Regions from separate parts of the Mucilaginibacter rubeus genome, predicted to be linked through region 4. Evidence: riboswitches for the same ligand, from Rfam matches in the RefSeq annotation. Region 4 holds a riboswitch; each other region holds the start of a gene.
The links. A riboswitch is a leader RNA that binds a small molecule or an ion and turns the genes downstream of it on or off. The one in region 4 is predicted to bind S-adenosylmethionine.

Region 1 (7,864 bases), 2.1 Mb from region 4:
TATTCGATACCGATACCGTTAAAGCCACCATCCAACCGTTCGTTTATAGATTGTGCCTGCTGTTTGGGTAAGTAAAGCGAATGCGGGTCGAGGTTTTGAAGCAGATTATTAACCGATACACCTTCAATGCTGTCAATGTTTACACTGTCAACATAATTACGGTCGACCAGTTGCAGCACCTTGGCAATTTTGCTGTTCGCTGTAAATGAAAGGCCGAGGTTATGGGTCGCAAAATCCCTGTTAAGCAACAAGCCTATCATTATCCCCAAAAATAGCAGGATCATTGTCCGGAAAATTACACCCGCGGTCCTCTTCATAACTTATAACACAAAGTTAACAATTGCAAGGCCAATATTTTTTACCTGCATCCTTGCATTTGATGAATTTTACCGAATTTTGTTATAAAATATTTTAAAATAGGCTATGGAAACCACCACCGAAAGGGAATCGCACTATAAAAACCTCGAAAAACAAACCGTACGTGAAATTTTAGAAAACATTAATAACGAGGATAAAACCGTTCCCCTTGCTGTGGAAAAGGCACTACCACAAATAGAAGCCCTGGCAACCATTACCGCCGAAAGGATGAAAAACGGTGGTCGTTTGTTTTACATAGGCGCCGGTACCAGTGGCCGTTTAGGTGTAGTTGATGCCTCAGAATGTCCGCCGACATTCGGCGTGCCGTTTGATATGGTTGTGGGCCTGATAGCCGGTGGCGACAGTGCTATCCGCAAAGCCGTTGAATTTGCCGAAGATGATGCCGTACAAGCCTGGAAAGACCTGGAAGCTTTTAATATAAATGATAAAGACGTAGTGGTTGGCATTGCTGCTTCGGGCACTACGCCTTATGTGATTGGCGGCTTAAAAACGGCCAACGAACACAATATAGTTACCGGCTGCATTGTTTGTAATAGCGGCAGCCCGGTAGCGGCGGCAGCACAATACCCGGTTGAGGTAGTTACCGGACCCGAGTTTTTAACGGGATCAACCCGTATGAAAGCCGGCACCGCGCAAAAATTAGTTTTAAATATGCTAAGCACAAGCGTAATGATACAGCTTGGCCGCGTAAAAGGAAACAGGATGGTTGATATGCAATTAAGCAACCACAAACTGGTGAACAGGGGCACCCGCATGGTTATGGACGAAACCGGGCTGAATGAAGAAGAAGCAGCCGGGCTATTGAAACAATACGGCAGCGTACGAAGCGCTGTTGATCATTTTAAAAAATAAACTGAATTTGAAGATGTGCTGATTTGGAAATTTGAAAATGCTCTACTGCATTCGATAAATTTTCAAATTCAAAAAATTCAGGTTCAGACAAATTTCGAATTAAAACATGCACGATATTGAACCATATTACCGCTGGAGAGATGATTACGTAGCATCGGAAGATGAGTTTTCACCTTTTTACGCAACCGAATACAGCGAGTTTGAATTTGATAAGCAGGTGTATAATTACCTGCTGCACCCGCAATGGGATTCGTTCGGCTCCAATACACTTTACCTTAAGGTGCTTTTTGCCGACTATGATAAAGGCTACACCATCATTGAATTAATTGGCGAATGGAATGACGCTATCAACAACGACATCATGCTGTTAAAGCGCGAACTACTTGACCTCATGATAGATAATGGCATCACGCATTTTATCCTGATAGGTGAAAACGTTTTGAACTTTCACTCAAGTGATGATTGTTATTATGAAGAATGGTTTCAGGATGTAGAGGATGGCTGGATAGCAGGCATCAACTTCCGCGAACATGTGATAGATGAGTTTAAAAATAGCAACATCGACTATTACATTAACTTCGGTGGCGAATTGGATAACCTCGGTTGGCGCACCCTAAAACCCGTACAGGTTTTCAAAAAGGTAGAAGAGCAGCTGATGCGTCGTTTAAACTAACGCTAACACACCTCGCAATGACGAGATGGAAAGGCACACACGCATTCTTCACCTGACATTCACTTTTTATTCATAAATTCGTAGTATAATTTTTAACACAAAATGGAATTTAAAGATCCCGAATACGTTTATAAAAACGTAATACAATTAAACGAACAGGATGCATCACGTAAATTTATAGCAAGTGTATTTTTATGGATGTTTGTTGCCTTAGGTATTTCAAGCGTTTGCGCGTTTGTATTTGCCGGTACACCTCAATTATTAAACCTGCTGTTTGATTTTAACACAGGTCACTCAACCGGGTTGGGCATGATAGTTATGTTTTTGCCTTTGGCATTTGTTTTAATTATGCGCTTTGGCTTAAACCGCTTGTCATATCCTGTACTTGCGCTGTTATTTATTGCATACGCTGCCGCAACAGGAATGAGCCTTTGCTATATCCTTTTGATATACACAGCATCAAAAGTAACATTAGCTTTTGGCGTATCCGCGCTGGTTTTTGGTGTAATGGCTATTGCCGGTTATACTACAAAAACAGACCTGACCAACTTTGGCGGTATCCTGATCATGTTGCTGATTGGCATCATCATCGCCTCTCTGGTAAATATGTTCTTACACAGCGAAGCTTTTGATTACATCATCAGCTATTTTGGTGTAGCAGTGTTTACCGGTTTAACCGCTTACGATGTTCAGAAACTTAAACGCATTGGCGCCGGTATAGAGTACGGCGACGCTTCTGCCAAGAAAATGGCGCTAATGGGTGGGTTGACTCTATATCTTGACTTCATCAACCTTTTCCTTTTCGTTCTTCGCTTATTTGGCGGCAGAAGGCGATAATCAACCCAAAAGAAATTATTCAGAAAGCTGCCTCCGCAAAAGGCAGCTTTTTTTGTTTAACAATGTGGCTTAGTTATGATATATAGCGTTTGTTATACACTTGCAAATGACAACTTTATTGCGCAAATTTGCAGTGCTTATGGAGAAAGACGGAGGGATTAGACCCTGCGATGTCTTAGCAACCTGTGCTTCACAAGGTGCTACATTCTACCAGGCAGCAATTAAGCGCCCGGACAGATAAGCGAAAGTCATAATAACACCCGACTTTTCGAGATAAGCTTTTATTTAGATTTGAGATATTAGATTTGAGATTTGAGATAGTTTTTGCTTTTTCAGATCGTCTGTTTAGTGTCTTTTTATCAGATATATGAGATAAAGATCTGAGTGCTGAATTTTCTCCAGTCTCATATCTCACATCTCATATCTCACATCTCAAAAAATGGACATTAGAAAAGAATTACAGAAACGCATCCTGGTGATTGACGGAGCAATGGGTACCATGATTCAAAGGTACCAGCTCACGGAGAAGGATTTTCGTGGCGAGCGTTTTCGCGATCATAAAAGCGACCTGCAGGGCAATAACGACCTGCTCAATATCACACGCCCAGACATTATTAAGGCTATCCATGCCGAATATTTGGATGCAGGGGCTGATATTATTGAAACCAACACATTCAGCACACAGGTAATTTCCCTTGCCGATTATCACCTGGAAGAATTGGCATACGAATTAAGCTATGAAGGCGCCCGTATTGCACGCGAGGTAGCCGATGAATATACCCAACGCAATCCCGAAAAGCCGCGCTTTGTCGCCGGCGCTATCGGGCCAACAAACCGCACCGCTTCATTGTCGCCTGATGTTAATGACCCGGGCTACCGCGCTGTTACGTTTGATGATCTGGCCGATGCCTACTATGACCAGGTGCGTGGTTTGGTTGACGGCGGCTCGCATTTGCTGCTGGTTGAAACCATCTTTGATACCCTGAATGCCAAGGCTGCCCTGTTCGCCATAAAACGTTATGAGGATGAATGTAAAGCTGCCGGAAAGGATTTCCCTGCTTTCAGGGATTCGGGTGGTATCATGATCTCGGGTACTATTACCGATGCTTCGGGCCGTACCCTTTCGGGGCAAACGGTTGAGGCTTTCTGGAACTCGATAAGTCATGCCAACCTGCTATCGGTAGGTTTAAACTGCGCTTTAGGTGCAAGGGAAATGCGCCCGCACCTTGCCGAACTTTCTGAAAAAGCAGGCGTATATATTTCGGCTTATCCAAACGCAGGCCTACCAAATGAGTTTGGCCAGTACGACGAAACCCCACACGAAACCGCTCACCAGGTTGATGATTTCATTAAAGCCGGGCTGGTAAATATCGTAGGCGGATGTTGCGGTACCACACCCGATCACATCAAATGCATTGCCGATAAAGCTGCATCCTTCCCCCCGCGCCCTATCCCTGAAATTGAGCCGGATATGCGTCTGAGCGGGTTGGAATCGGTTACCATTAAGCCCGAAAGCATTTTCGTAAACGTGGGTGAGCGTACCAATATCACCGGTTCGCCCAAGTTTTCTAAACTGATTTTGGCCGAGGATTATGAGGCAGCGCTATCTGTTGCGCTGCAGCAAGTTGAAGGTGGAGCCCAGGTTATCGACATTAACATGGACGAGGGCATGATCGACTCTGAAGCGGTGATGACAAAGTTCCTGAACCTTGTTGCATCTGAGCCGGACATAGCCAAACTGCCTATCATGATCGATTCATCTAAATGGACAGTGATTGAGGCGGGTTTGAAATGCGTACAGGGTAAGGGTATAGTAAACTCTATCTCCCTTAAGGAAGGCGAAGAAAAGTTTAAAGAGCAAGCCCGCAAAATACTAAGCTATGGTGCAGCTACCGTAGTAATGGCATTTGATGAAGTTGGTCAGGCCGACTCATTAGAACGCCGTATCGAGATCTGTAAAAGATCATACGATATATTGGTGAACGAAGTAGGCTTCCCGCCACAGGATATCATTTTTGACCCCAACATCCTTACCGTAGCTACCGGTTTGGAAGAGCATAATAACTACGCGGTTGATTTTATTGAAGCTACGCGCTGGATAAAACAAAATCTGCCTCACGCCAAGGTGAGCGGTGGGGTAAGTAATATTTCGTTCTCTTTCAGGGGTAACAATACTGTGCGCGAGGCTATGCACTCGGCATTCTTGTATCACGCCATTAAAGCGGGTATGGATATGGGTATTGTTAACGCCGGTATGCTTGAAGTTTACGAGCAAATTCCTAAAAACCTGCTTGAGTTGGTTGAAGATGTACTGCTTAACCGTCGCCAGGATGCTACAGAGCGCCTGGTGGAGTTTGCCGATACCATCAAAAGTAAAGGCAAAGAGATTGTACGTGACGAAGAATGGCGTAAAGGCACCGTTCAGGAGCGCCTGTCGCACTCGTTGGTAAAAGGCATTGTTGAATACCTTGATAACGATGTGGAAGAAGCCCGCCAGGCTTATGCAAGGCCGCTTGAAGTAATTGAAGGCCCGCTGATGGATGGCATGAACGTAGTAGGTGACCTGTTTGGTGCGGGCAAAATGTTCCTGCCGCAGGTAGTTAAATCGGCCCGTGTAATGAAAAAGGCCGTGGCTTACCTGTTGCCCTTCATCGAAGAAGAAAAAAAGAATAACGCAGGTGCCGATCAGCGCTCGAACGCCGGTAAGGTTTTAATGGCCACCGTAAAAGGCGATGTGCATGACATTGGTAAAAATATAGTTGGCGTAGTACTGGCCTGTAACAACTTCGAAGTTATTGACCTTGGAGTAATGGTGCCTGCGCAACGCATTATTGAAGAAGCTAAAAAGCAAAACGTTGATATTATTGGCTTAAGCGGGTTGATAACGCCATCGCTTGACGAGATGGTGCATTTTGCCAAAGAAATGGAGCGCGAAAACTTCACCATTCCACTAATTGTTGGTGGCGCCACCACTTCACGCATCCACGCAGCGGTGAAGATCGCTCCGCAATATTCGGGCGCGGCTATTCACGTACTGGATGCTTCACGCAGTGTTACGGTATGCAGCAGCCTAATGAGTAAAGATAATCGCGATGCCTATATCCAGGGTATTAAAGATGAATATGCTAAAGCCCGTGAAGCACATGCTAATAAAAAGTCAGACAAGCGTTTTGTGACCATTGAAGAGGCCCGTGCCGGAAAATTCCAGATCAGCCTTGATGGCGATGTGGCACCGAAACCTGCATTTACAGGCACTAAGGTAATTGAAAACTATCCGCTGGAAGAGTTGCTCCCTTATATCGACTGGACACCGTTTTTCCATACCTGGGAATTGCGCGGCAGCTATCCGAAGATATTTGAAGACAAGTACGTAGGCGACGAAGCTAAAAAGCTGTTTGACGACGCACAAGTATTGATGAAACGCGTTGTTGATGAAAAACTATTTACCGCGAAAGGCGTAATAGGTTTCTGGCCGGCCAATGCCGTAGGTGATGACATTGAGCTTTATACCGACGAAAGCCGCACAACTGTTTTAAATCGCATTCATACCCTTCGCCAACAGGCCGAAAAGGTAAAGAACGACCCTTATTATGCATTGTCTGATTTCATAGCGCCGAAAGAAAGCGGTGTGCCTGATTATTTCGGCGGCTTCGCGGTAACAACCGGTTTAGGTTGCGACGAGTTGGTTGCCGAATTTGAGCGCGATCATGACGATTATAACAGCATCATGGCCAAAGCCCTTGCCGACCGCCTTGCCGAAGCGTTTGCAGAGAAAATGCATGAACTGGTACGTAAGGAATACTGGGGCTATGCGAAAGGCGAGCAGCTAAGTAACCAGGAACTGATCAAGGAAGAATACCAGGGCATCCGTCCGGCACCGGGTTATCCCGCCTGTCCGGATCATACCGAAAAAACAACCTTGTTTGAGTTGCTTAAAGCTGAAGATAATGCCAACATGCACCTTACCGAAAGCCTGGCTATGTTGCCGGCTGCATCGGTAAGCGGTTTCTACTTCGCGCATCCGCAGGCAAGGTATTTTGGATTAGGAAAAATCAGCAAGGACCAGGTTGAGGATTATGCGGTTAGGAAGCAAATGCCGCTTGAGGATGTAGAAAGATGGTTAGGGCCGAATATTAATTATTAGTGGCAGTTGCAGTTTTTAGTAGCAGTCATTTTATAAATTAGTGCAATTATCTAACCCTAACATGACCGGAAGTTTTAAGGATTTAAAAGTTTATAAGCTTGCATTTGAAACAGCGAGCGATATTTTCAAGCTTTCAAAAGCTTTTCCTAAAGAAGAGCGATATTCACTTACTGATCAGATAAGAAGATCATCGCGATCTGTTTGTGTCAATATTGGTGAGGGATATAGAAAGCGAATTTATCCGAAACACTTCACATCCAAGATGACTGATGCCGACGGAGAAGCGACTGAAACATCAATTTGGCTCGACTTCGCTTTAGACTGTGAGTACATCGATCAACAAATCCATGCTGCTCTCCAGGCTAAATATCAGGAGATAGGCAGGATGTTGAACAGCATGGCTCAAAACCCTGAAAAATTTCTACCTAAAAGCTGAGCATAAATAATATTTCAAACTAATAAAATATAAAAGAAACTTGCTACTGCAATAACAATCGCAGCTTACAATACTGCAACTGCTACTGCAACTGCTACTACCAAAAGGGCAAATGAAAATACCTGAACATATAGCCAACGCTAACGGCAAAACACTTTTTTCTTTTGAATTGATTCCGCCTTTAAAGGGGCAGAGCATCCAGGGAATTTATAACGCCATTGATCCGTTGATGGAGTTTAAACCTCCGTTTATTGATGTTACTACCCTGCGCGAGGATTTTATCTACAAGCAGCACCCAAGCGGACTGCTCGAGAAACTATCATATCGCAAACGTCCGGGGACTATTGCCATCTGCGCGGCTATCATGAACAAGTATAAGGTAGACACCGTGCCCCATTTGCTTTGCGGTGGCTTTACTAAAGATGAAACCGAGAACGCCCTTATTGAGCTTGAATTTTTAGGTATTGAGAACGTGCTGGTACTACGTGGCGATGCCCGCCTTGGCGATTCGTCATTTGTACCCACACCTAATGGCCATTGCTAT
Region 2 (7,864 bases), 1.9 Mb from region 4:
ATTTAACCGAGCGTGAATTGCCCTTAACTGAAAACCTTAGTGAAACGATGGATAGGGTGCTGCCGTTTTGGAATGAAAGAATTGTGAGGGCTATGCGGCGCAATCAAAAGGTTATTATAGTGGCGCATGGCAACAGCCTACGGTCGCTGATAAAATATATTGATAATTTAAACGACGAAGAAGTAACTTCCCTGGAAATCCCTACCGCCGTACCCCTGGTTTATGAACTTGATGAGGGTTTGAACAGGATCAGGCATTATTACCTGGAATAATTACCCCCCGGACCTTCATTTCTCTTTTACTTGTGGTACAATTGTTTACCTTGTAAGCCATAAACCAATTAATCCCTAATTAAAGCGAATGAAAAAATCCGACATCTATGAGGTCGCCATTAAAGTATTGGGCATCTACCTGCTGGTAGCCGATATCTCTAAACTTCCGAACCTAATCACTTTTATAGGCAATCATACGGGTTCGCCTGGTGAACAGCCTACCGACCATGAAAATTTAGTACTTGTAAATTCTTTAAACTTTATTTTCCTGATGGTATTGGCTATACTGCTGATTGCCGGCACAAAAAGAATTACCCGCTGGATCACCCGGGAAAGTGATTATAAAGAAAATGCTAAGCTTTTTGCAGAGCGAAATATTATTTACGAAATATCCCTGGTGATAATTGGCGGACTTCTGTTAGTTAGCACCGCGCCTGATTTCTTATATCATATGTATACGCTTATTAATGGTAACGAACAAAGCAACATTATAGCTGAGGGCTCAAAAATATTCATCGGCATAATTACAGTAGCTTTTGCCAAAAGAATAGGAGCGTATTTTGCCAAATGAAATTAACCGGCATGTAACTAAAAAGGCTTCCCGTTTAGAGAAGCCTTTTTATATTAAAACAACCGAAGGAATCTACTAAAAAACTTCAGCTGTCTGTTTAGCTGCCGATGCTAAGCTGACCCCCGTAAGCTGATCGGCAAAGGCTACGAAAGCCTTGCTGTCAGATATACGTTGTTGGTTGGCGATCAGATTTTGTAAATTGATTTTTCCTATAACAAATTTGTAATTACCTGAATAGTAGCGCTCATTAATGTGTTCGAAGTTCAGCGCTTCAACCAGTTCTTCATCATCATAACGCAGATAAACCGTTAATTCAATGTTATTGGTAAAATTAAGATCTGTTTTTTCTTTTGCCTTTTTGTACTCGTACTGGTAATTATAGCGTAAAGCCGCTATATCCGACAGTACAGCAGAGCCGGTAGGGTGGCCACCAGCGCCTTTTCCGAAAAAGAATTGCTGATCGGCAAAAGCTGCCTGTACCGTTACGCCGTTGTATTCGTACTCAACGTTGTATAAAAACTCTTTATCGTTTACAAATTTTGGCAACACGAACAGGGCAACGTTGCGGTCGTCAAGTTCTTTAGCTACAGGCACCAGTTTAATTTTCAGGTTCTTTTCGCGGGCATATTGCAGATCTGCAGCGGCAAGATTCTGGATGCCAAGGTTAAATACCTCATCTGGCTGTACCACTACACCGTAAGCATGGGCAGCCGCGATAACCAGTTTATATTTAGCATCAAACCCGCCAACATCACTGGTTGGATCAGTTTCGGCAAAACCAAGGTCTTGTGCTTGTTTTAAGGCACTGTCATAATCTAAACCTTCAATAAAGCCTTTTGAAAGGATGTAATTTGATGAACCGTTGAAAATACCGCTTATCGAGTGTAATAATTCGTTGTCATAATATTCCTCAAGGTTACGGATGATAGGGATACTGCCGCAAACTGCACCCTCGTATAACAACGATGTTCCATATTGATGCTGGATCTCGATCAGTTCATCCAAATGCAGGGCAATCATTTTTTTACTGGCCGATACTACGTTCTTACCAGATTTTAAGGCCCTTGAAACAATTTCAAAAGCGGCTTCGGTATCATTGATCAACTCAACTATCGTGTTGATCTCCGGGTTATTAAGCAGTTCTTCTTTATCGGTAGTAAATAAATGAGCCGGTAAAGAACGTTTTTTGGTTGGATCTTTAATAGCAAATTTTACTATCTCAATGTTTAGCTTTTTTGTTTTTACGATATCATATAAACCCTGGCCCACAACTCCAAATCCGAAGAGGCCGATATTTAACTTTTTACTCATTACGCTGTACGTTGCAGTTCTATAATTTTTCCTTTCACATCGGTTTTAAAAAACGATGTAAATATGTTTGTTAATGCTTCTGTTTCAATTAAAAATCCGTCGTGCCCATAAAACGAATCCAGTTCGGCAAAGGCAGCTTTCGGGATATGCCTGAAAAGGTATTGTTGCTCCTCAATAGGGAATAACACATCCGATGAAATACCAATAACCAATGTTTTAGCTTTGATCAGGCTCAACGCCTTGTCAACCCCGTTACGGCCACGGCCCACGTTGTGCGAATCCATCACTTTTGTCAGGTACCAATAACTATAGGCATTATAGCGGTTCACCAGTTTCTCGCCCTGGTAGTTTTGGTATGACGATGAGCGAAAGCCATCTTTCACATCGTCGCTTTCTTCCTGCTGGGTGATACCATAGGTTTTATAAGTACGATAGCTTAAAAGCGCGATGCTCCGGGCTGCTTTTAAGCCTTTTTGACCACCTTCCGGCGTGTTACTATAGAAAGTACGGTCGGCAGTGATGGCTAAGCGCTGCGATTCATTAAAGGCAATGCCCCATGGTGAGTGCTTGGCATTGGTAGCAATCAGAATAAGATTTTTGATGCGTTCCGGCTCGATGATTGCCCATTCCATAGCCTGCTGGCCACCTAATGAACCGCCTATCAATACACTGATATTATTGATCTGCAAATGATCGGCAAGCAGTTGGTGTGCCTTTATCATATCCCTTGTAGTAAACTGCGGATAGGATAGGTAATACGGCTGCCCCGTAACCGGGTTAACACTTAGCGGACTTGTGGTACCATAAGGCGAACCCAAAATATTGGCGCAAACTATAAAATGCTCTTCAGGGTTAAAAAAATAACCCTCGCCAATAAGCCCTTTCCACCAGTCAAATACGTCGCTGTTGGCAGTAAGCGCGTGGCATACCCAAACAACGTTATTTTTTTCTTTATTTAACCTTCCATAGGTATGAAAGCCTATCTCTAAACCTTCAATCGCGCGGCCGGATTCAAATTCAAAAGTATCAGTGTATTTAAATATCTCTGCGTTCATTCTTCTATTTGTTATTCCGGGCGCAACCAGATTTTTTCTGGCCGCTGCCCGTAATAACGTTTACTATATCACTTAAAAAAACTATACATTTTTAAACTAACTCACCCTCACTTTGCTTAATTTTTGCAAAAGCTTGTTCAAAATCAGCTTTAATATCATCTATATGCTCAATACCAATGGCTACGCGTAATGATGTCGGCGTAACACCGGCAGATAGCTGCTCTTCATCAGATAATTGCTGATGCGTTGTTGCCGATGGCTGTATGATCAATGTTTTTGCGTCGCCCACGTTAGCTAAATGACTAACCAGTTTCAAATTATTGATTAACTGGCTGGCCTGCGCTTTATCACCTTTGATCTCGAACGATAATACGCCCCCAAAACCATTCTTTAAATATTTTTTTGCAAGGTCGTGGTATGGTGATGATTCCAGTCCCGGGTAATTTACCGTAGCCACTTGAGGATGCTGCTCTAACCATTTGGCCAGCTGCAAAGCATTATCTACATGGCGTTGCACCCTTAATGACAAGGTTTCCAATCCCTGGATATTCAGCCATGAATTAAATGGCGATTGCGATGGGCCAAAATCCCTTAAACCTTCCACACGGGCACGGATGATGAACTGAATGTTACCAAATGGGCCGCCGATGCCAAAAACATCGTTAAATACCAATCCGTGGTAACCTTCAGACGGTTCAGTGAACTGCGGAAATTTGCCGTTACCCCAGTTGTAATTACCGGCATCAATAATAGCGCCGCCAATACTGGTACCATGACCGCCGATCCATTTAGTAGTTGACTCAACAACAACATTAGCGCCATGTTCAATAGGGCGGAAGAGGTAACCACCTGCGCCAAAAGTATTATCGACAATTAAAGGAAGATCATGCCTTTTTGCAACTTCGCTAACCTTTTCAAAATCAGCAATGGTAAATCCAGGATTACCTATCGTCTCCAGGAAGATAGCTTTGGTTTTATCGTCAATAAGTGCTTCGATGTTCGCCGCGGTATCATCTTTGGCAAAACGCACCTCAATACCCAGGCGTTTAAATGCTACTTTAAACTGGTTATAGGTACCGCCATACAGGAAAGGAGAAGTAACAAAGTTATCACCTGCCTGCAGGATGTTATTTAATGCTATAAATTGTGCCGCCTGACCGGATGCTGTAGCCAGAGCAGCAGCGCCGCCCTCTAAAGCCGCAATGCGTTTTTCAAACACATCGGTAGTAGGGTTCATGATGCGGGTATATATATTGCCAAACTCCTTCAGCGCAAACAAATTGGCGCCATGTTCGGCACTGTTAAATACGTATGAAGTGGTTTGGTAAAGTGGTACTGCGCGTGAACCTGTTGTTGGATCAACTTCCTGACCGGCATGTAATTGTAAGGTTTCGAATTTTAAGGTAGACATAGTTGTAATTTTTAATGTGTTTAATTTAGATTTTTTTGTTAAGATGGATTTTGACAAAGCCGGTTTGATAAAACCGGTTTAACATCACACGCTTCTTTTCAGAGAAATGAAAACAGGGGCGTGCTAAGCATCAACAGCAGCAACACATACAAATACAGCCAATAGAGGAGCCAATATGTTGTATGTCACCGTTTAAGGCGTAAAAAGTGTTGTGTTGCGTAAATTTAATTAAACTTTTCATGGTTATAAATTTATATTCCCCGGTGTTATTTGCCGGGACAGGAATTGGCACCTTCTTCAACATTGAAGGGTTGCCAGCGGGTCATTGAGCCTGATCTCTCGCCGCTTCTTTATAAATCAAAACCCGAACTATGTGCGGAGTATTGATCGACGTTGGTATTGCTACCAAATAATGTTCCAAATATAAGGGGTTATTTGGGAATATGCCAAATTTTATTTTAGAAATGAGGTTAAAGGTCAAAGGCGAAAGGTTAAAGGTTTTTGAAATAGGGAATTTTTAACCCGCCTTCATGCTTCTACCTTTTGCCTTTGACCTTTCGCCTTTTACCTCAAGTGGCCTAAAGCGTTAAAGCCTGTTCCATATCAGCTATTAAATCATCTATATGCTCTAAACCAACCGAAACCCTTAGCAGGTTGCGGGGTGTCTTGGTATCCGGCCCTTCAACAGTAGCACGGTGTTCTATCAAACTTTCTACACCACCGAGACTGGTAGCTTTGATAAACAGCTTCAGTTTATTGATGATATTATGCGTGTCGTTTTCATCGCCTTTAATTATAAAGGATAGCATCCCGCCAAAAGCCAGCATCTGATCTTTTGCTATTTCATGTTGTGGATGCGATGATAAACCGGGGTACATAACCTGCTCAACATTAGGATATTGTTCCAAATATTCGGCTAACAACTGTGCGTTTTGTACGTGACCTTTTACGCGGTACGGCAAAGTTTTAATACTGCGTACCAGGTAATAGCAGTCCATAGGCGAGGGGATAGCACCTCCCATTTCCTGTACCTGACGGATCTTTGTCCACCAATCATTTGTTTCGCCTGTAATTAAGGCTCCGCCCATCAAATCGCTGTGGCCGCCAAAATATTTGGTGGCCGAGTGCATTACAATATCTACTCCCAAATCAAGCGGGCGTTGGCAAATTGGTGTTGCAAAGGTATTATCGCACAAAACTTTAATACCTTTTGCTTTGGCTATTGCTACTACTTTTTTTATATCAGTTATCTTAAGCAGCGGGTTTGATGGTGTTTCAATCCAGATCAAGCCTGTTTCGGGTTTAATATGCTGCTGCAATACATCGGTATCGTTTACATCGATAAAATCGAACGTTAATATCCCCGCAAACAGGTTTTTAAGCTGATTACGTAAGCCATGATACATATCATCTGGAGCAATAATATGAGTCCCCGGCTCAAGTGATTGAAATACGGACATCCCAGCCGCGTTGCCCGATGAAAACGAAGCAGCCTCAACGCCGCCCTCCAGTTTGGCCAGTAAATGTTCAAGCGCATGCCTGTTAGGATTGGCTGATCGACTATAGATATAACCTGCCGGGAAACCACCGTCTTCGCCGCGCTCAAACGTGGTTGACATAATAATAGGTTGTATTACGGCCCGTGTTGCTTCATCAACATGGTTACCGGCGTGTATAGCTATCGTTTCTGTTTTCATGGTTCGAAATATGATATCGCCCAAAGTAAAAAAGAATATTTGTTATTAGTTGTAGCGTTTTTTCATTTTTAGCCGAATAGATTATAAAACCTATCCGCATGAAAAGAACCTTTATCCTGATCCTGCTTGTTATAACCGGCTTTACAGCCTGCAAAAAAGATGCAAACGAAACAGCTTACGACAAAAGTTATAAGGTATGGCAAAGCTTTAAAACTGAAAGTAAAAACTCATACAGCTATACGGTTAACGCCGGGTCTGTATTTGGCTACGGCTCCGAAACAAAAATTACTGTGCAAAACGGCGTGGTGGTAGGGAGAGATTTTCTATCATATACTTTAGAGCAAAATCCTAACAGCGCTCCCACTAAAAAAATAAGGGAACAGTGGCAGGAAGATAAAACATCATTGGGGCAACATAATTCAGGTGCCGCATTACTTACGCTTGACCAGATTTATCAAAAAGCCAAAACCGAATGGCTTGCCGCCGATAAGAAAAAGAACACCATTTATTTTGAAACCCAAAATAACGGGATGATATCAGGTGCCAGTTATGCACCTAATGGCTGTCAGGATGATTGTTCGATAGGTATCTCTATAAGCGAGATCAAGGCTCTGTAACTTTAATGTAATTTACCATCAAATTTGGACGATATGTGTCATAACGCATATTACTTTTGTGCTTTTTTGTACATTTGGCCAAATTTATAATGATGCATAATTCAGATAATTTACAGGTATTGCTCCAGGATCCGAATTTATCTGCTGACTTAAAGCACATTGCCCAAAAGGTACTAAATAAACAACGCATCACATTTGATGAAGGCGTTTTGCTTTATGAGCAGGGCGAGCTTGGATATCTTGGCACTTTAGCCAATTACATCCGCGAGGAGCGCCACGGCGATAAAACTTATTTCAATCGTAACTTTCATATTGAGCCAACCAATCTTTGCGTTTATGACTGCAAATTTTGTTCATACTCACGCTTGCTGAAACAAAAATCAGAAGGCTGGGAGTACACCATGGACGAAATGTTTAATATGGTTGCCAAATACGACGGCGAGCCGGTTACCGAGGTTCACATTGTTGGCGGTGTATTGCCCCAATATGACGTGCCTTTTTACCAGGAACTTTTTGCCCGGATCCGGGCCCACAGGCCGGAGTTGCATATAAAAGCGCTTACCCCGGTTGAATACCATTACATTTTCAAAAAAGCCAAAATTGATTATGCCACTGGCATGCGCCTGATGCAGGAAGCCGGCCTGGATTCTATCCCGGGTGGTGGGGCCGAGATCTTTGATCCGGAGATCAGGGACCAGATCTCGAAAGATAAATGTACTGCCGATCAGTGGCTGGCTATTCATGAAGAATGGCATAAGTTGGGCGGCCGTTCAAACGCCACAATGCTTTACGGACATATTGAAGAATACAAGCACCGTGTTGACCATATGGAGCGCCTGCGCCAGTTACAGGATAAAACAGGAGGTTTCCAGACATTTATTCCGCTTAAATTCAGGAATAAAGACAACCAAATGTCGCATGTACCAGAGG
Region 3 (7,864 bases), 2.3 Mb from region 4:
AGCGGCTTAACATCAATAACATCCACCGCTACCGGCGAGTTGAGCTTGGTGCGATTGGCATTGCGCGATCCAACAATCTGCACTTCATTCAGCGCGTTATTTTTTGATGGCTTCAAGCTGATCTGAAATTGCTTGATACCATCAATTTCCACTTCCTGGCTTTCAAAACCTACAAACGAAAACACCAGGTATTTACCGTTACGGATCACGATACTGAAGCTACCATCTGCCTTGGTTACTGCACCTTCATTTAATCCTTTTACTGTTACAGATACGCCGGGCAATGGCGCTTTATCATCGGCAGAGGTTACAACCCCGGTTACCGTTCGTTTTTGTGCATATGCGTTGTGCCCCACAATAAGGGCGAAGAACATAAGCAAGAGTACAATTTTCTTCATGTTACAATAGTTCTGGGGCAAAGCGGTGGCTACGGCAGGGCAAAAACTGACCTACCGGCAAATGTTTGCCCGGTTGTTTTAATTAATTATTTTATTGGGGTATGTTAATTTGAGGCTAATTTCTGCTTGAAACGATCATCGGTGAGGGATTTTAAAAACTCCACGATATCATCAATTTCGGCATTGGTAAGGTTAAGCGGCTTATCAAGCGCAAGATCACGATTAATACCATCTTTAACCACTAACGAGGGATTATTGTAATATTCAACCACTTCCTTGAGGGTCTTAAATTTACCGTTGTGCATATACGGAGCCGTTACAGCCACATTACGCAGTCCCGGAATTTTAAACTCCCCCTCTTCCGTTTTGCTTTTTGTGATAGCCGAGCGACCCGGATCATTCAGGTCTTTACCGTTATACAGGCCTATACTTTTAAACCTGTCGGCTGTAAAATCCTCTCCCGAATGGCAGTTATTACAAGCGGCCTTACCAATAAACAATAACCTGCCGCGCGCAGCAGATTCTGATATGGCGTGGTCATCGCCGTTTACATACCTGTCGTAAGGGCTGTTTGATGTTTCAAGCGTACGCTCAAATGAGGCTATGGCCTTCAACAGATTATCTTTGGTGGGTGCTGATTTAAATATTTTTTGAAAAGCATCGGCATAAAATTTATTGTCGTTTAATTTTTTTATGGCATCTTCTATCGGAAGCCCCATTTCTGCGGCCGATGTGATGGGGCCTAAAGCCTGCTCTTCCAACGATGAAGCCCGGCCATCCCAAAAAAGATGCGGCCTGCCCGAAAGGTTGGTCAACCCCGGCGAGTTACGCGCAGTGAGCTGACCTTTTATTCCCTTACTAAACACGGCAGTATCGGCAAAAGCAAATGCTGGTTTATGGCAAGAAGCGCAGCTGATGGTGTTATCACCCGATAATATGGGGTCAAAAAATAATTTTTCGCCCAGTTGCTCCCTGGTTTGTACATCGTCTTTGGAGCCTACAAAACTCATGAAGCCGATCAATACCATGATTGCTCCTAAAACCAGTAATATTTTTCCTTTTTTCATATTGTTCCACATCTAATTAGCTGCTTCGAAGTTCAGCCCATTGCCGGTGTATCCAATTCCACCGGCTCCGGAGCTGTTCCAACTTTACCTGAGCTTTTAAATGCTTTTATTAGTCATGGCTGTGGCCATCCAACCCAAAACGGGTCGGCTTTTATCATCAAAATAAGATTATCTGTGTCTTGCTTTACAGTTTGTTACTGCGCATTAGCGGTAAGGTTAACATTCAGATCAAAATCATCATAGATCACCTTATCGCCCAGGTTTTCAAAAAAGTTCTTCGACCTGAATTTGATATCATATTTGGTACGATCTACAGTTATTTTGGCGCTTGCGGTAAGTTTTTTGCCATTAACAGCAACGGTAGCCGGGAAGCTTACGTCATTAGTGATACCCTTGATGGTTAGTTTGCCTTTAACATCATATTGGTTACCGCTGGTTTTGGTAGCCGAATTAATCACCAGATTCGCTTTCGGAAATTTTTCAGTATTGAAAAAAGTCTCGCTTTTCAAGGTGCTAACTAACTTTTCATTTTGTGCCTGATCGGTTAGGTCAGCGTCAGTAATGGTATTCAGGTCGATATCGAAGCTACCGCCTTTAAGCGTGTTGTTTTCTATCGAGAAATTACCGTTACTGATCTTCACTTCGCCATTATGATCGCCGGTGGCTTTCTTGGCTGCCCAGGTAAGCTTGCTGCTTTCATTATCTACTTTGAACGATGCTATTTTAATTTTCCTTTTTGTATCGGCAGTTTTGATAATACCTGATTTCCCTTTGGTAAGTTTAACCGTTTTTATCGCAGGAGATGTGAACGAAGTAAGAGATATAAATGCTGTAAATAATACAGCGCCAGTAAATTTTGTCATGGTGGGTTATCGTTAATAAGTTGTTTTAATAAACCCGGCAAAGCTTTTACCCTTAGCCGGGTCAGGTGTCAGTTTATTGTTTATTTTCCTTTTAAGGTTTCGTTATTGCTTTCAACAACATTTGCATGGTTGGCCGGTGCGGGTTCGGCTATCAGTTCATCAAGCAGTTTATTAAACTTCTTTTCGTAATCCTGGTAATATTTACCGGTAACTGTACCCGTATACCCCGTATAGATCTCCCTTACGTCGCCTTTCCTGTCGATGATAATAGTAGTCGGGAATGCTATGAACTTATTCAAAGCGGGCAGTTTTTGCGATACTAACTTTTTATCGGCCAAGCCACCGAATAAAATATCATACTTGATATCGTACTTTTCCTTCAACTTGCCCAAAGTATACTGTGCATATTTTAAACTGTCTTTCTGCTCAAAGCCTATAGCTATCGCCTCAACCCCACGGTTATGGTTTTTATTAAACCATGGCGAAAGGAACACGGTTTGATCGGTACAGTTAGGGCACCAGGTACCCACAATCTCTATGATAGTAACCTTACCTTTATACTTGGCATCGCTTAATGAAACCGGGTTACCGTTCAGGTCAGGGAAAGTGAAATCCAATTTTTTGTAACCTTCTTTCAGGTAAGTTAATTTGTACGGATCAGGTAGTTCGGCTTTATCGTCTTTTACGGCATCAAACTTGGTGTTATCATAAATGCCTTGGCCTATCTCACCACTCAGCGTACCATCCGGATTGATCTTCCCCTTGTAAATTTTAGGGCTCGGACCGGTAAAGCCACTCAGCTCAAATTCATCGCCTTGTACAGTACCCTCCAGCTCGCGGCTGTCGCCGGTTACCTGCATAATTACACCAGTTAATTTATTACCAGTCTGTTTCAGGACAGCTATCTTGTTAGGTACCTGCTCTTTCGAGTAAACTTTCAGCTCCCATTTACCGGTTAAGTTGGCGGCTGGTGCAATATCCTTACCAGGCTCAACAAAACGGTAGCTTTTGCCGTATTCGGCGGTGAAGGGTAGTGAATTCCCTCTGAAACCCGGCACCAGGCTGCGGTATTCGCCACTTAAGGTTCCGTCATCTTCTACTTTGGCAACCAGTGCGGCATCATACGTATTCATTTTAATAAATACCGAATCTTTGCCTACCTGCTTAACATGAAAGTTATCGCGACGGGTACCATTGATGAGCGTGAAGGTAGCATGTTCCGCATCCTTACCTTTCAATTCAAAATTAAAAGGAACTTTTGTTTCGGCTACAGTAAACACGCCGCGCCATACACCTTCTTTGATAAATTTTACCGGCGGATTTTTATCGGCCGCAAACACTGTACTGCTCAACAGCAACCCTACTGTCAGGCATTTGAATGAAGTAATTAAATTGAGTGTTTTCATTTGATAAATTATAGATAGTTAATAGTTGTTTACTTACCTTGACGTGCCGGCTGATCAACAACGGCAGCAGTTTCTGGCGCCGGCTCCGCGATAAGCTCGTCTAAAAGCTTGTTGAATTTCTTTTCGTAATCTTCATGATATTTGCCGGTTACGGTGCCGGTGTAGCCTGTATAGATCTCCCTTACGTCACCTTTTCTGTCGATAATGATCGTAGTGGGGAAAGCGATAAACTTGTTCAATGCAGGTAGTTTTTGCGATACCAGCTTCTTATCGGCTAATCCACCAAAAGCGATATCGTAGTTAATAGCATATTTATCGCGCAGCTTGCCCAGCGTGTATTTAGCATATTCCAGGCTATCTTTTTGCTCGAAGCCTAAAGCAATGGCCTCTACCCCACGGTTATGATTTTTGTTAAACCATGGCGATAGGAACACGGTTTGATCTGTACAGTTGGGGCACCAGGTACCAATGATCTCCACGATCACCACCTTACCCTTATACTTGTTATCGCTCAACGATACCTGTTTACCATCAATCCCCGGAAACGAAAAGTCAAGCTTTTTATAACCCTCTTTCAGGAAAGTTAATTTATAAGGATCCGGCAATTCAACTTCGGCTTTTTTGGCGGCGTCAAACTTCAGGTTTTTATAGATCCCGAAACCCTGTTCACCGCTCAATGTACCATCAGCATTGATCTTACCTTTAATAATGAATGGGCTTGGGCCTGTGAAACCGCTCAACGCAAATTCATCGCCCTGTACAGTGCCTTCCAACTCGCGCGTATCACCTACTACGGTCATTACCACGCCGGTAAGCTTATTACCTTTTTGTTTCAACAGGGCGATGGATGCAGGAACGGCTTCTTTGCTGTAGGTTTTGATTTCCCATTTGCCGCTCAGGTCTGCCGTAGGGGCAACGTCTTTTCCCGGTTCAACAAAGCGGTAAGTTTTACCATATTCTGCTTTAAATGGCAGCGAATTCCCCCTGAAGCCCGGAACCAGGCTGCGATACTCGCCGGTTAAAGATCCGTCGTCTTCAACTTTGGCAACCAAGGCTGCATCATAGGTGTTCATTTTGATGTAAACCGAATCCTGGCCGATAGATTTTACATGAAAATCATCACGACGGGAGCCATTGATAAGCGTAAATACCGCATGTTCAGCATCTTTTCCTTTCAGCTCAAAATTGAAGGGTACTTTTGATTCGCTTACGGTAAATTCGCCACGCCATTTGCCTTCTTTAATAAATTTAGGCTTAGGATCGGCATGCGATACGCCCGCAGTACCGAGCAAAAGCGCGATGCTCAACACTTTTGCTTTAGTTAAGTAATTTGTTGTTTTCATGTTATCAGTTTTAGTTTATTGTTATTGATTTGATTAAAAATTAGACATAGCAATGCCACGTGACCCTGTGAGGCCCTAAAAAATGGAGCAATAAAATTTCAGGAACCGGTTGTTAAAACCAGAAAAGGCGCTGTGCAAAACAACAACATCGCCTTATGGCAATTGCCTGCTGCTGCGGATAGTCATGTTTAGTGTTCATGGTGTTTAGTTAATTTATATTTGCACAGCAACATCGCCCTGCAAAAAAGTTTGAGCACTTATTTCATTGCTGAAAAGTTGCTATAAGATCATCGAGACTTCCTCTCCCTTATTCTTTATAAATCAACTAATTAATGGTGGGGTTAATTAGAATGCTGTAAAGATAGTAATAAATATGATAAATACAATAAAATCTATAGATTTAGTAGAATATTTTTTATTTAGAATTGAATTTCATTAAAATCTTATATTGTAAACAATAAACATCCTGGTCTGTACAGCACACGCCTGTTTTACCACCATAGCAAAGCAACGCACTTAGTACAGCCAGGATGTTGATCTTATTTCAGGATCAATTTTCCGTGACACAAACTGCGCTAATTAACAATACTGGTAACAACAGAAAAGGGCGCCACCATTCTGTTTAAAGGCGTTAGTGATAATATTCGTTTTCGGTTTCATGGTATTAGTTTTTAAAGCGGTTTTTGTACCGCTTCAACATCCGTTTAACAGTTCAGTTGGTGGCTATTGATCTGTTAAACACTATTATTATGTGCTATTTATTTTACAGGGACGCTGAATTCTACATCCTCAGGAGGCAGGCATTGCTTGTCGCTGCACACCATATAATTTAGTGTGCCTTTAACCGAAGTTTGCCCGTTTTTAAGTTTTATTTTTTGCTGAAAAATTACCGATTGCTCAAAGTACTGCACATTCATACTGAACGCCTTTTCATACTTACTGACAGCCTTAGGTTCTGAAGTGTTTCCGCTCAATGTATAGTCATCGCTTTTATCAAACGTAAACGAAGTTTTTACCGGGCCGCCATCAGCAACACGCTGCGAATAGATATGCCAGCCTTTTTCAATATCGGCCTTTATAAAAACGATGGCTTGCTCTTTGTCAATCTTTTTTGCCGCGTACGACCATTTTACCGGAGCAAGTATCTGCGAGTAAGCCACAGTGCCAATAACAGAAGTTAAAGCGGTAAGTATGAATTTCTTCATTCGGTATAGTGATGATGTGGTTTATTCTCTTCTTTTTTGGGGTTCAGTAAACTTACCAGGAAAAGAGCTGTGGAGATATTTGTATAAACCTGTAGCATCTTATCTTTCTCCCCTTGCCGGGAGCAGGAATTAGCACCTTTTACAATATTACAATATAAGGTATTGTACAGGTTGCCAAGACTTCATGGGGCCTTTCCCTCCGTCTTTTCTGGATAAGTGTTAAAGAACTGATGATGCAAACATACAATAAAATCTATAATTCCTATAGATTTTATATAATTTATTTTATATCATTGCAAAGCAGGTGTTAAACATTGAAAGCACCACCAAATCAGCTTTAAACACTTATTTCATTTATTAAAAAATGCCCGATCAAAAACAAAAACAAACCGCTCTCGGCGACGTAGCCGCCAGACAGTTAGCAGTAGCCACCCGTACCGTTCCGCAGTTATCAACCATTACCCCTCGCTGGTTAACACATTTATTAAACTGGATCCCTGTTGAATCAGGCGTTTATCGTTTAAACAAAGTTGTTGATGCTAATAATGTAGAAGTTGATTGCTCTAACCGTGATGAGCGTGAGCTGCCATCTACCTATGTTGATTATGAAGAAAACCCGCGGGAGTATAACCTGAGCGCAGTAAATACAGTATTAGATGTGCATACCAGGGTATCTGATTTGTACAGTAAACCCTATAACCAGATCAGCGAGCAGTTACGCCTTACTATCGAGATTGTTAAAGAACGCCAGGAAAGCGAGCTGATCAACAATCCTGAATATGGCTTATTGAGCAGCGTAGCCTCATCGCAAAAGATAAAAACAAGGCTCGGCCCCCCTACTCCGGATGACTTTGACGAACTGATCACTAAAGTTTGGAAAGAACCCGGATTTTTCCTGCTGCATCCATTAGCGATAGCCGCTTTCGGCCGCGAATGTACCCGCCGTGGTGTGCCGCCGCCAACAGTATCCTTATTTGGGTCACAATTTATTACCTGGCGAGGGATCCCGCTTATCCCATCCGATAAACTACCTATAGTAAATAACAAATCAAAGATCATCCTTTTGCGTACAGGCGAAAGCCGCCAGGGCGTGGTAGGTCTGTTTCAGCCTGGTTTGCCGGGCGAACAGTCACCAGGATTATCGGTGCGCTTTATGGGCATTAACAATAAGGCCATTGCTTCATACCTGGTATCGCTTTACTGCTCATTAGCTGTTTTAGTTGATGATGCTATAGCTGTTTTGGAAGATGTTGATTTAGGTAACTATTATGAGTACAAATATTAATCCGGATAACCTGCCCAGTCTGCAGGAACTGGAACAACTGGCCAACCAGTTTTTTAAGGCCGGGCCGGGCGGCATTGTAAATCAATTGCCAGCTCAGCAAACGCCGGAAGTATTTCCATTGCCGGGCAGTATAGGTGATGCTGATTTATTGGGGCCGCAACACCAGGCCAACGTACCAGCTACGTCAATACCATCAAGTACTATTGGCGGTGGCGGTGTTTCGCCATCGGCTATTAATCAGAATAATGCCATTAACCTGAAGGATCCGCAAACCAGTTTCGCGGATCCTAATTTAAG
Region 4 (7,864 bases):
GCATCGGCAAGTTTGATGATTTGGTTAAGGTTTACAATACTTTTAGCATAACCTGTACTCCAGAGTTCTTCAAACGCGCTGCTGGCATAAATATACCTGTCGGGATCAGTGTATTGAATTTTTGACCAGTACTGCACAAAAAGCAAGCTGGCATCCATGTTATTGGCTACGCCCCAATAGGTATCGGCCGTTGCTTTGGTAGCGGCGGTCAACAGGTAATCGGGCTGTGCTATTTGCGAGCCGTTCGGGTTTTGGTTGATCTTTAACAGATCCTTTTTGCACGATGTTACCGATAATAAAACCGCGGCGGATAATATGCTGATATATTTAAGTTTCATGATGTTTTAGAATTTAAGGTTTACGTTAAAACCGATGTTACGCACAGTAGGTAGGGTAAGGTCTTCCAGTCCCTGGCCGTTGCCTGCGTTAAAGGCCGTTTCCGGATCAATATTCGGTGCGTTTTTGTGGATGATCCAAAGGTTACGGCCAACTACCGAAAATGTAGCACCCTGGAAACCAATTTTATTTACCCATTTAGCCGGTAAAGAATAACCCAGTTTTACTTCGCGAAGCTTGATATACGAGGCATCGTAAACAAACGCTTCATCGATATTAGTAAAGCCTTTATAGTAGGATTGTGCAGGGATGATAGTGGTGTTTGGCGAACCATCGGCTTTTACACCTTTAAATATCATACCATCGTTATAAACCGTTACACCTGCAGGAACCGCACCGGTAACCTGTACCGCCGCTGCCGAAGTGTTATTACCCGGATAGTAGTAGCTTAAACCACCGTTAGCAGCGCCACGGCCCGGCAAAGTTGAAGCCAATACGCCGGTATAAGTACCTGTACGGTTTGTGTTTGAGTAAATAGATCCGCCGAAACGCGCGTCAACCAAAAAGCTCAGGTTAATGCCTTTGTAGGTAAAGCTGTTATTGATGCTTCCTAACCAATTAGGGGTAAACTTACCTAAATAGCGTTTGGTAGTGTTAAATACAGGTGTGCCATTGGCATCAATTACGATATTGCCGGAAGCATCACGTGTGTAAGCAGTGCCATAGAGTGAGCCGTAAGGCTGACCAAGGGCAGCTAAAACCTGTACTGTACGATCTGTACCCAAAACTACGCTTTGCAGGCGGCCGTCAGCGTCAAGTGAAGCTACCTTACTGCGGTTTAGCGAGTAATTGGTGGTTATATCCCATGTAAAGGCTTTTGATTTAATTGGCGTAATACCCAATTGAACCTCAACTCCTTTGTTGTTGATGCGGCCACCGTTTATTACTTTTTGGCTATAACCCGTTGATGAACTTACCTGTACAGTAAGGATCTGGTTAGTACTGTTGGTGTTATATCCACTTACATCTAAATGTACACGATCATGGAAAAAGCCTAATTCAAAACCGGCCTCTGCCGATGTAGTGGTTTCAGGCTTAAGGTGATCATTCAGATCGATAGTTGGTGAGCTTTGCTGCGGGTTTGAGCCGAAAAGCGTTGAAGAAGTGAAAACATTAAGCAACTGATAAGGATCAGTAGCCTTACCCACTTTAGACCAGCCACCTCTTAGTTTGGCATAAGTCAACACATCGCTTTTAATATCCAGGGCTTCTGACAACACCAAACTTCCGTTTACCGATGGATAGAAGTAAGACAATGCATCTGAAGGTAAAGATGAAGACCAATCGTTACGGGCGGTAAAGTTTAAGAATGCATAATTCCTGAAACCAACCTGGGCCGAACCAAAATAGCTATAGGTTTTAAGCTTACCATAATAGTTTGTCGAAACCAATGGATCACGGGAATTGCTTAGTGTGTACAGGCCTGCAACTGCAAGTTTCGGAGCCAACTGATCATTATTCTCGGTTGTTCTCACAGCAATGTTGCCACCGCCAAACACATCAAGCGTGAAATCATTATTCAGCTTTTTAGTGTATTGTAACCTGGCTTCGGTATTATTTTCGTTCACGCTGTAAGCATCTTCCTCGTATGATCCAAACGGCGTTCCGTTGGTGCCGTAAGCTACTTTGATCTTGCGGCGGTCGTTATAATAATCTGTTCCGGTGCGGAAGTTTGCAGACAGGCCGTCAATGATCTTATAATTCAATTCGATGCTACCTATCAGGTGGTTTTTATGCTGACCAACCGTGTTTTCATAAGCCAGCCAGTATGGGTTGCTATAGTAACTGTTGTTCCAGTTAAAGGTATTGCCATTAGCATCTTTATAATTTTTAAGTCTGTTGATATCAACCTGCCGACCGAACCACGTAAACTGTAGCATAGTGCTGGTTGCGCGTTTTCCGTAAGCGCCCGGAAGGTTATCCGCGTCATCTTTGCTATAATCAACAATAGTATTTACTGTTAATTTATTATTGATCCGATAGCTTGAGTTTAAAGCGAAAGAATTACGGCCTTGTGAAGTATTAGGTACAATACCGGTTTGGTGCAGGTTGTTGTATGATAACCTGAAATCACTTTTATCGCTGCTGCTTGCTATCGCGACGCCATTATTCAATGTAACACCGGTTTTAAAAAAGTCTTTTACGTTATCAGGATGGGCAACAAAAGGCACAGCCTGCCCATTTGAGTAAAACTGCGGAATCAGCGAGCCATCTAATGCAGGGCCCCAGCTTTCGTCAACACCATCGTTAACGCCGCCGCCCTTACCATCTACATAGCTGAATTTGCCATTTGAACCCTGCCCGTATTGGTTCTGATAATCAGGCAGGATCTGCACGTTTGAAAAACTGGTGTTCGAGTTTATGGTAACACCTAAGCCTTTTGCGCCCTTACCGGTTTTAGTCCTGATGAGGATAACGCCTGCTGCCGCGCGTGAACCGTAAAGCGCTGCCGCATTAGGGCCTTTCAGCACGCTTACCGATTCGATATCTTCAGAGTTAAGATCAGAAATAGCATTGGCAAAATCCCTTGAACCATTATTTCCTAAAAACTGGCTGTTGTCAACTATAACACCGTCAACCACAAATAAGGGCTGGTTATTACCCGAGATAGAAGTTTCTCCACGGATAACGATACGGGACGAACCCATATCACCCTGGCTGTTGGTAACCTGTACACCGGCAATTTTACCCGCCAGCGCGTTTACAAAGTTTGTTTCCTTGGCTTCTGAGATATCTTTCGATTTTAAACCCTGCACTGCATAACCCAATGATTTTTTATCTTTTGAGATATTGAGGGCCGTTATAACTACCTCATTAAGCGAGTTTGGCGCTTCAACCAAAACTATATTCAAGGTTGATGAACCTGTAACCGTAACGTCCTGGCTGGTAAAGCCTATATAGCTAACCCGCAGTACATCGTTTACTTTGGCGTTAATGGTAAACTTACCGTCAACATTGGTTTGTGCGCCCGTTGTAGTGCCTTTAACTGATATGCTTACACCGGGCAACGGCAGCCCATCGGACTTGGCGGTTACCACACCGCTTATTTTAACGGATTGCCCCGCAACCGTCTGGACGAGAATGAAAGGCAATAAAATTGCCAGAAATAGCTTGTAAATTTTTAACATGATTTAATAATTGAGAATTAATTTTTTGATGTCTTTACCGGTACAAAAAGCATGGCTATCGCGTTAGCAGGCATAAATTGCCCAACTCATAACCTGTTATAACAGTAAAGAATTGATTAGGGGATGGTATTATTAAGCTACGGCAAGCTGCAGCAAGTCCGTATTTAAATACCATGCATGCTGTAAAGAATTAGCAGCAACAACGCATGCTTTGCATATATGGATAGATGGATTTGCAGGCCGATTGGCTTACCGGGACGAAGGTGTTTTTGTGTAAGGGGTTAGTTTTTGTTTTCATAAAAACGGGTATTAAATAAGTACGGATAGATTCTTTCTTTATCGATAGCCAGCAGGGTGGCCGTCATTCATTTAGTTGATAGATGCTGTTTTGTTGTTCACCAAAGCGTCGACAGCTTTTAGCATGGATGCAAATTCCTGTTTATCGTACAAGCGGGTGAGGTAAACAATTTTCCCATCGCGGTCAATAACTACATTACGCGTGACGCCACTTTTTTTGTTAGCAAACCGTCCGAAGATATCTGCACCGGGATCAAGGGCCAGCGGGTAGCTGATGTTCATGACCTGGTGAAAACCTTTCACTTTTTCAAGCGGTTCATCGCGGTCAACACCTATTAAAACCAGGCCTTTATCTTTATAAGCCTGCCAGATCTCTTTTTCAAGATGAGGCATTTCTTCGCGGCATACGCTGCACCAGCTTGCAGTAAATTGCAGGATAACCACTTTACCGCGTAATTGCTTTAATGATGTTTTAGTGCCATCGGTAAGCACAAGCTCAAAATCAGCCGGGGCGATATCGCCTGTTTTCACGATGTAACCACGATCTGTGTTCGGATCAGCAGCCGCGTTTGTTTGCGCTGAGGCAAATAGCGCTGTTATGGAAAACAGGCAGGTAATAAGTAAAAGTTTAATCTTCATTGCTAAACACTTTAAATTGTGATATCAACTCAGTAATATTTTTTAGCAAGAAAAGTGAAGGGAGAAAAAGAATTGTACTTATAGCCTGAAAATACAAGGCAATAGCTTATTACATTATCTTTTCCACCCCTATTTGGGCAGACAGGAATTAGCACCTTTATAACAGTGGGCTTACAGGTTGCTAAGACATCACAGGGCCTTTCCCTCAGTCTTTCTTGATAATAAAATACTCAAAGAACCGATTTGATGGTGCAAATATATACATATTCTACTAAAACCATAGACTTTATATAATTATTGCAATAAAATGAATTAAACCGGGTAAAAATTGCAGCGCCAATATGCTTCGATAATACCATCTTTAAAGCAAAAAGCGCCTCCATTTTATGGAAACGCATTTTTTATATCGATTGATCAATTCTTTATAAATAAAAAGTCCCTAACGCTCGCCGCAGGGACTTTTAACCTAAACTTATTTGCAGATTAAATCTACATCCACAATAACCCTATGCCTTGCAAAAAGTTTGTTAACTCCTTACAACGTATGGTTGGAATTTGGAGACCTTAATTAAACAGGCTCGCGAAGCTATTTTCGGCGACTATCTTTTCAACTTTGTTTTCCAGCTCCTGGTAAATAATGCTGTTTAAAAAATTACCTGAACTGATCCGTTTTACACCGGCGCTCTGCAGCGCTTTAAAATCAGGCAGGTTAGGCATACACATTACGCTAACGGGGAGGTTGGATAAGGCGGTTATTTTTTCGATATCACTTATTTGTGTGATGCAAGGAAAAAACAAACCATGTACGCCTGTATCCTGGTAAAGTTTAGTGCGGGTGAGGGCACCTTCAAGCGCGTTGGGCAAACCAAGCAAAAATGAATCGCCCCTTACATTTATAAATACCTCCACTCCTGCTTTCGCCAGTAAACCGGTAACCTGTTTAAGTTTTGCGGCAAATTCATTCGCATCAACAATGCTGCGCTGACCGTTGATTACTATCGAATCTTCGATGTTAATACCTGCCACACCAATACTATGCAGACGGATGATATTGTCACTGATCTCTTCAGGCGTGTTACCATAACCCGCTTCAAGATCAACTGATAAAATGGCCGATGCCGATGCTGCTATCCGTTTGATCACAAAAAGATAATCATCAAAACTCATTTCTTCACCATCGGCAAGACCTAATGTAGCTGCAACTGCCGCGCTTGATGTGCCTATGGCCTTAAAATTCAGTTTATCATAAACCTGTGCGCTTTGTACATTCCATACGTTACCAATTTGCAGAAGTTCTGTATTATGATGCAGGGCTAAAAATTCTTTAAATCTGTTTTTCATTTTCTTATTTTTTATTGATGCTCAAAATTAGCCCGCTTGCTTTTCTGAAAATTGTATAAAACGGAACAAATTGAGGTGAAAGGTGAAAGGTGAAAGAACAATGGCCGGATAAACCGGCCATTGTTCTTTCTTAATTTTAATCATGCTACAAGATTAGCTTCGGCTCCGAAAGCGTGATCGATGATAATTTTCCAGCTGCCATCGGGTTGTTGCTTCATAAGTTCGATGCCTTTTGCTGCAACCTGGGTTTTACCTTTGTCTGTAATGCTCCACTCCGATCGGCCTACGGCTACATCGCCCGATTGTAGACAGTAAACGGTTTTAATTTCCATTACGCCCGGAACAGCGCAAATGCTTTTTACTGCTTCTACAAACTGGGACTGCCCTGATACTTCTTTTCTGGGTTCAGGGAAAATGATGCCGTTGGCATCGTACACATTCATAATTACATCTAAGTTTTTGGTGTTAAAAGCTGCCGCCAGTACGGCGTGCACTTCCTGTGGTGTTTTTGCTGTTTTCATTTTGCTGTGTTTTTATTATCAGCAAAACTATATGGCTTTAACAACCCAAAATTGTATAAAACGGAAGCGTATTAACTGCCCGCCAAAATCTGGTTTATTGGCGATGCCTGCGCGGCAAAGGCATTAGGGGTAAGTCCTGTAAAAAGCTTAAACTCCTTTATAAAATGGGCCTGATCAAAATAGCCGGCGCTGTAAGCTACATTGGTCAGCTTTTCTTCGGCAGCGTTTACGAGGTTAAGGCTATGTTGAAAGCGATTTATTTTATAAAATAATTTGGGAGGTATGCCAGTATACTGCGAAAAAAGGGTATTTAAATGCCGTGAAGAAATATTATGCCGGTTGGAAATAGATAGGATATTATCATCGCTGTAGCTCTTTTTAAGATTGCCTATGATGTCACCTATGAATTTGATCTTCGAGTGCTTTTTTTCAGTTACAGATAAACGGCTCCAAAGGTAATCCTCAATCATGGCTACCTTCGCGTTCAGATCGGGAGTCTCCAATAACCTTGAATAAAGCGTTTGCAATTTAGGGCCGAATACCTGCCTGGCATCTACAATTTCATTATTGAACTCGGCTACATTTTCGTCAAAAAAATAAGCGGCCGAATGTGGGTAGAAACGGAAGCCCAGCATGATATTTCTTCCTACCGATTGTATGGCCAGCGGCTTGGTGATCTGCCCCCAAAGCTCAACTGGAGGCGTGGTATAAAATGTATCCCCTTTTTTTGACTTCCAGTTTCCGGCGCCAAGGTTAAAGATCACTTCCATGGTGCCGCTTGGGAACACGATATCATCATAGCTCCTGTCCGAATCAGATTCGTAAAAGTAGAAGCATTTGATGTACGGCTGCAGCCTTTGGCCCGGAAGAATCTCTTTAAAAACCATTATCACAAATATAAGATACAGGCCAATCATCCGAATTGTAAAAAACGGAACATTCTTAAGCTTAAAGTCATAAAAAAGCCGCGCGATCTACAATGATCGCACGGCTGATTTATGATAGCATTTAGATGGGGATAAATCAATAACCCGGATTTTGAGTCAGTTTGCTGTTGATCTGGATCTCCCGGAAAGGAATAGCGTAAATCAACCTGTTCTGATCAATCAGGAAAGTAGATGGCAATAAAAATCCGTACAATGCTTTCAAACGCACACCCTTGGCTGTGATAGCATCAATAGCCTGACCATTTCGGATCAGATCTGTCCACCGGTGATTTTCAAATGCCAGCTCATGGCGCATTTCATTAGACACGTTAAGCTTAGTGGCCTGAGCAAGGGCAGGTAAACCGGCTCTTAACCTTACCTGGTTTAAATATGGTAAAGCCTCACCATTTTTATTCTCGGCAACTAAACACTCTGCCAAAAGCAATAATGCGCCCGAGTAACGGTATATAGGCCAGTTATCATCAGTATTGTATTCAACCTGGTATGGCGGGTGCAGGTACTTTTTGATGAAATAGTAATAACCAAGACCAGCAGTTGGTTTATAATCAACAGGACTTTTAACGGCGGTTGTGGTCAACACCTCGTTATTTACCGT

Region 1: linked by a shared signal. The riboswitch ahead of metH (methionine synthase) and the one ahead of DEO27_RS02395 (TlpA family protein disulfide reductase) in region 4 are both predicted to bind S-adenosylmethionine.
Region 2: linked by a shared signal. The riboswitch ahead of DEO27_RS10055 (O-acetylhomoserine aminocarboxypropyltransferase/cysteine synthase family protein) and the one ahead of DEO27_RS02395 (TlpA family protein disulfide reductase) in region 4 are both predicted to bind S-adenosylmethionine.
Region 3: linked by a shared signal. The riboswitch ahead of DEO27_RS11715 (protein-disulfide reductase DsbD domain-containing protein) and the one ahead of DEO27_RS02395 (TlpA family protein disulfide reductase) in region 4 are both predicted to bind S-adenosylmethionine.

What each region holds. Positions count from the first base shown of each region.
Region 1 is NZ_CP043450.1:6,091,893-6,099,756, forward strand. It holds gene DEO27_RS24320 (S41 family peptidase) at 1-317, opposite strand, end outside; gene murQ (N-acetylmuramic acid 6-phosphate etherase) at 424-1,230, shown strand; gene DEO27_RS24330 (hypothetical protein) at 1,337-1,903, shown strand; gene DEO27_RS24335 (Bax inhibitor-1/YccA family protein) at 2,006-2,740, shown strand; SAM riboswitch class I at 2,875-2,984, shown strand; gene metH (methionine synthase) at 3,180-6,884, shown strand; gene DEO27_RS24345 (four helix bundle protein) at 6,946-7,320, shown strand; gene metF (methylenetetrahydrofolate reductase [NAD(P)H]) at 7,433-7,864, shown strand, end outside.
Region 2 is NZ_CP043450.1:2,450,834-2,458,697, reverse strand. It holds gene gpmA (2,3-diphosphoglycerate-dependent phosphoglycerate mutase) at 1-272, shown strand, start outside; gene DEO27_RS10070 (hypothetical protein) at 361-843, shown strand; gene DEO27_RS10065 (homoserine dehydrogenase) at 919-2,154, opposite strand; gene metX (homoserine O-acetyltransferase family protein) at 2,154-3,209, opposite strand; gene DEO27_RS10055 (O-acetylhomoserine aminocarboxypropyltransferase/cysteine synthase family protein) at 3,301-4,620, opposite strand; SAM riboswitch class I at 4,869-4,979, opposite strand; gene DEO27_RS10050 (trans-sulfuration enzyme family protein) at 5,199-6,317, opposite strand; gene DEO27_RS10045 (hypothetical protein) at 6,416-6,934, shown strand; gene mqnE (aminofutalosine synthase MqnE) at 7,027-7,864, shown strand, end outside.
Region 3 is NZ_CP043450.1:2,916,211-2,924,074, forward strand. It holds gene DEO27_RS11690 (TonB-dependent receptor) at 1-398, opposite strand, end outside; gene DEO27_RS11695 (cytochrome-c peroxidase) at 503-1,465, opposite strand; gene DEO27_RS11700 (YceI family protein) at 1,660-2,328, opposite strand; gene DEO27_RS11705 (peroxiredoxin family protein) at 2,409-3,734, opposite strand; gene DEO27_RS11710 (peroxiredoxin family protein) at 3,764-5,077, opposite strand; SAM riboswitch class I at 5,288-5,400, opposite strand; gene DEO27_RS11715 (protein-disulfide reductase DsbD domain-containing protein) at 5,836-6,282, opposite strand; SAM riboswitch class I at 6,379-6,501, opposite strand; gene DEO27_RS11720 (family 2A encapsulin nanocompartment shell protein) at 6,647-7,567, shown strand; gene DEO27_RS11725 (family 2A encapsulin nanocompartment cargo protein cysteine desulfurase) at 7,551-7,864, shown strand, end outside.
Region 4 is NZ_CP043450.1:585,885-593,748, reverse strand. It holds gene DEO27_RS02405 (SusD/RagB family nutrient-binding outer membrane lipoprotein) at 1-338, opposite strand, end outside; gene DEO27_RS02400 (SusC/RagA family TonB-linked outer membrane protein) at 345-3,524, opposite strand; gene DEO27_RS02395 (TlpA family protein disulfide reductase) at 3,894-4,460, opposite strand; SAM riboswitch class I at 4,572-4,685, opposite strand; gene DEO27_RS02390 (isocitrate lyase/phosphoenolpyruvate mutase family protein) at 5,025-5,801, opposite strand; gene DEO27_RS02385 (YybH family protein) at 5,942-6,322, opposite strand; gene DEO27_RS02380 (helix-turn-helix domain-containing protein) at 6,394-7,209, opposite strand; gene DEO27_RS02375 (RagB/SusD family nutrient uptake outer membrane protein) at 7,346-7,864, opposite strand, start outside.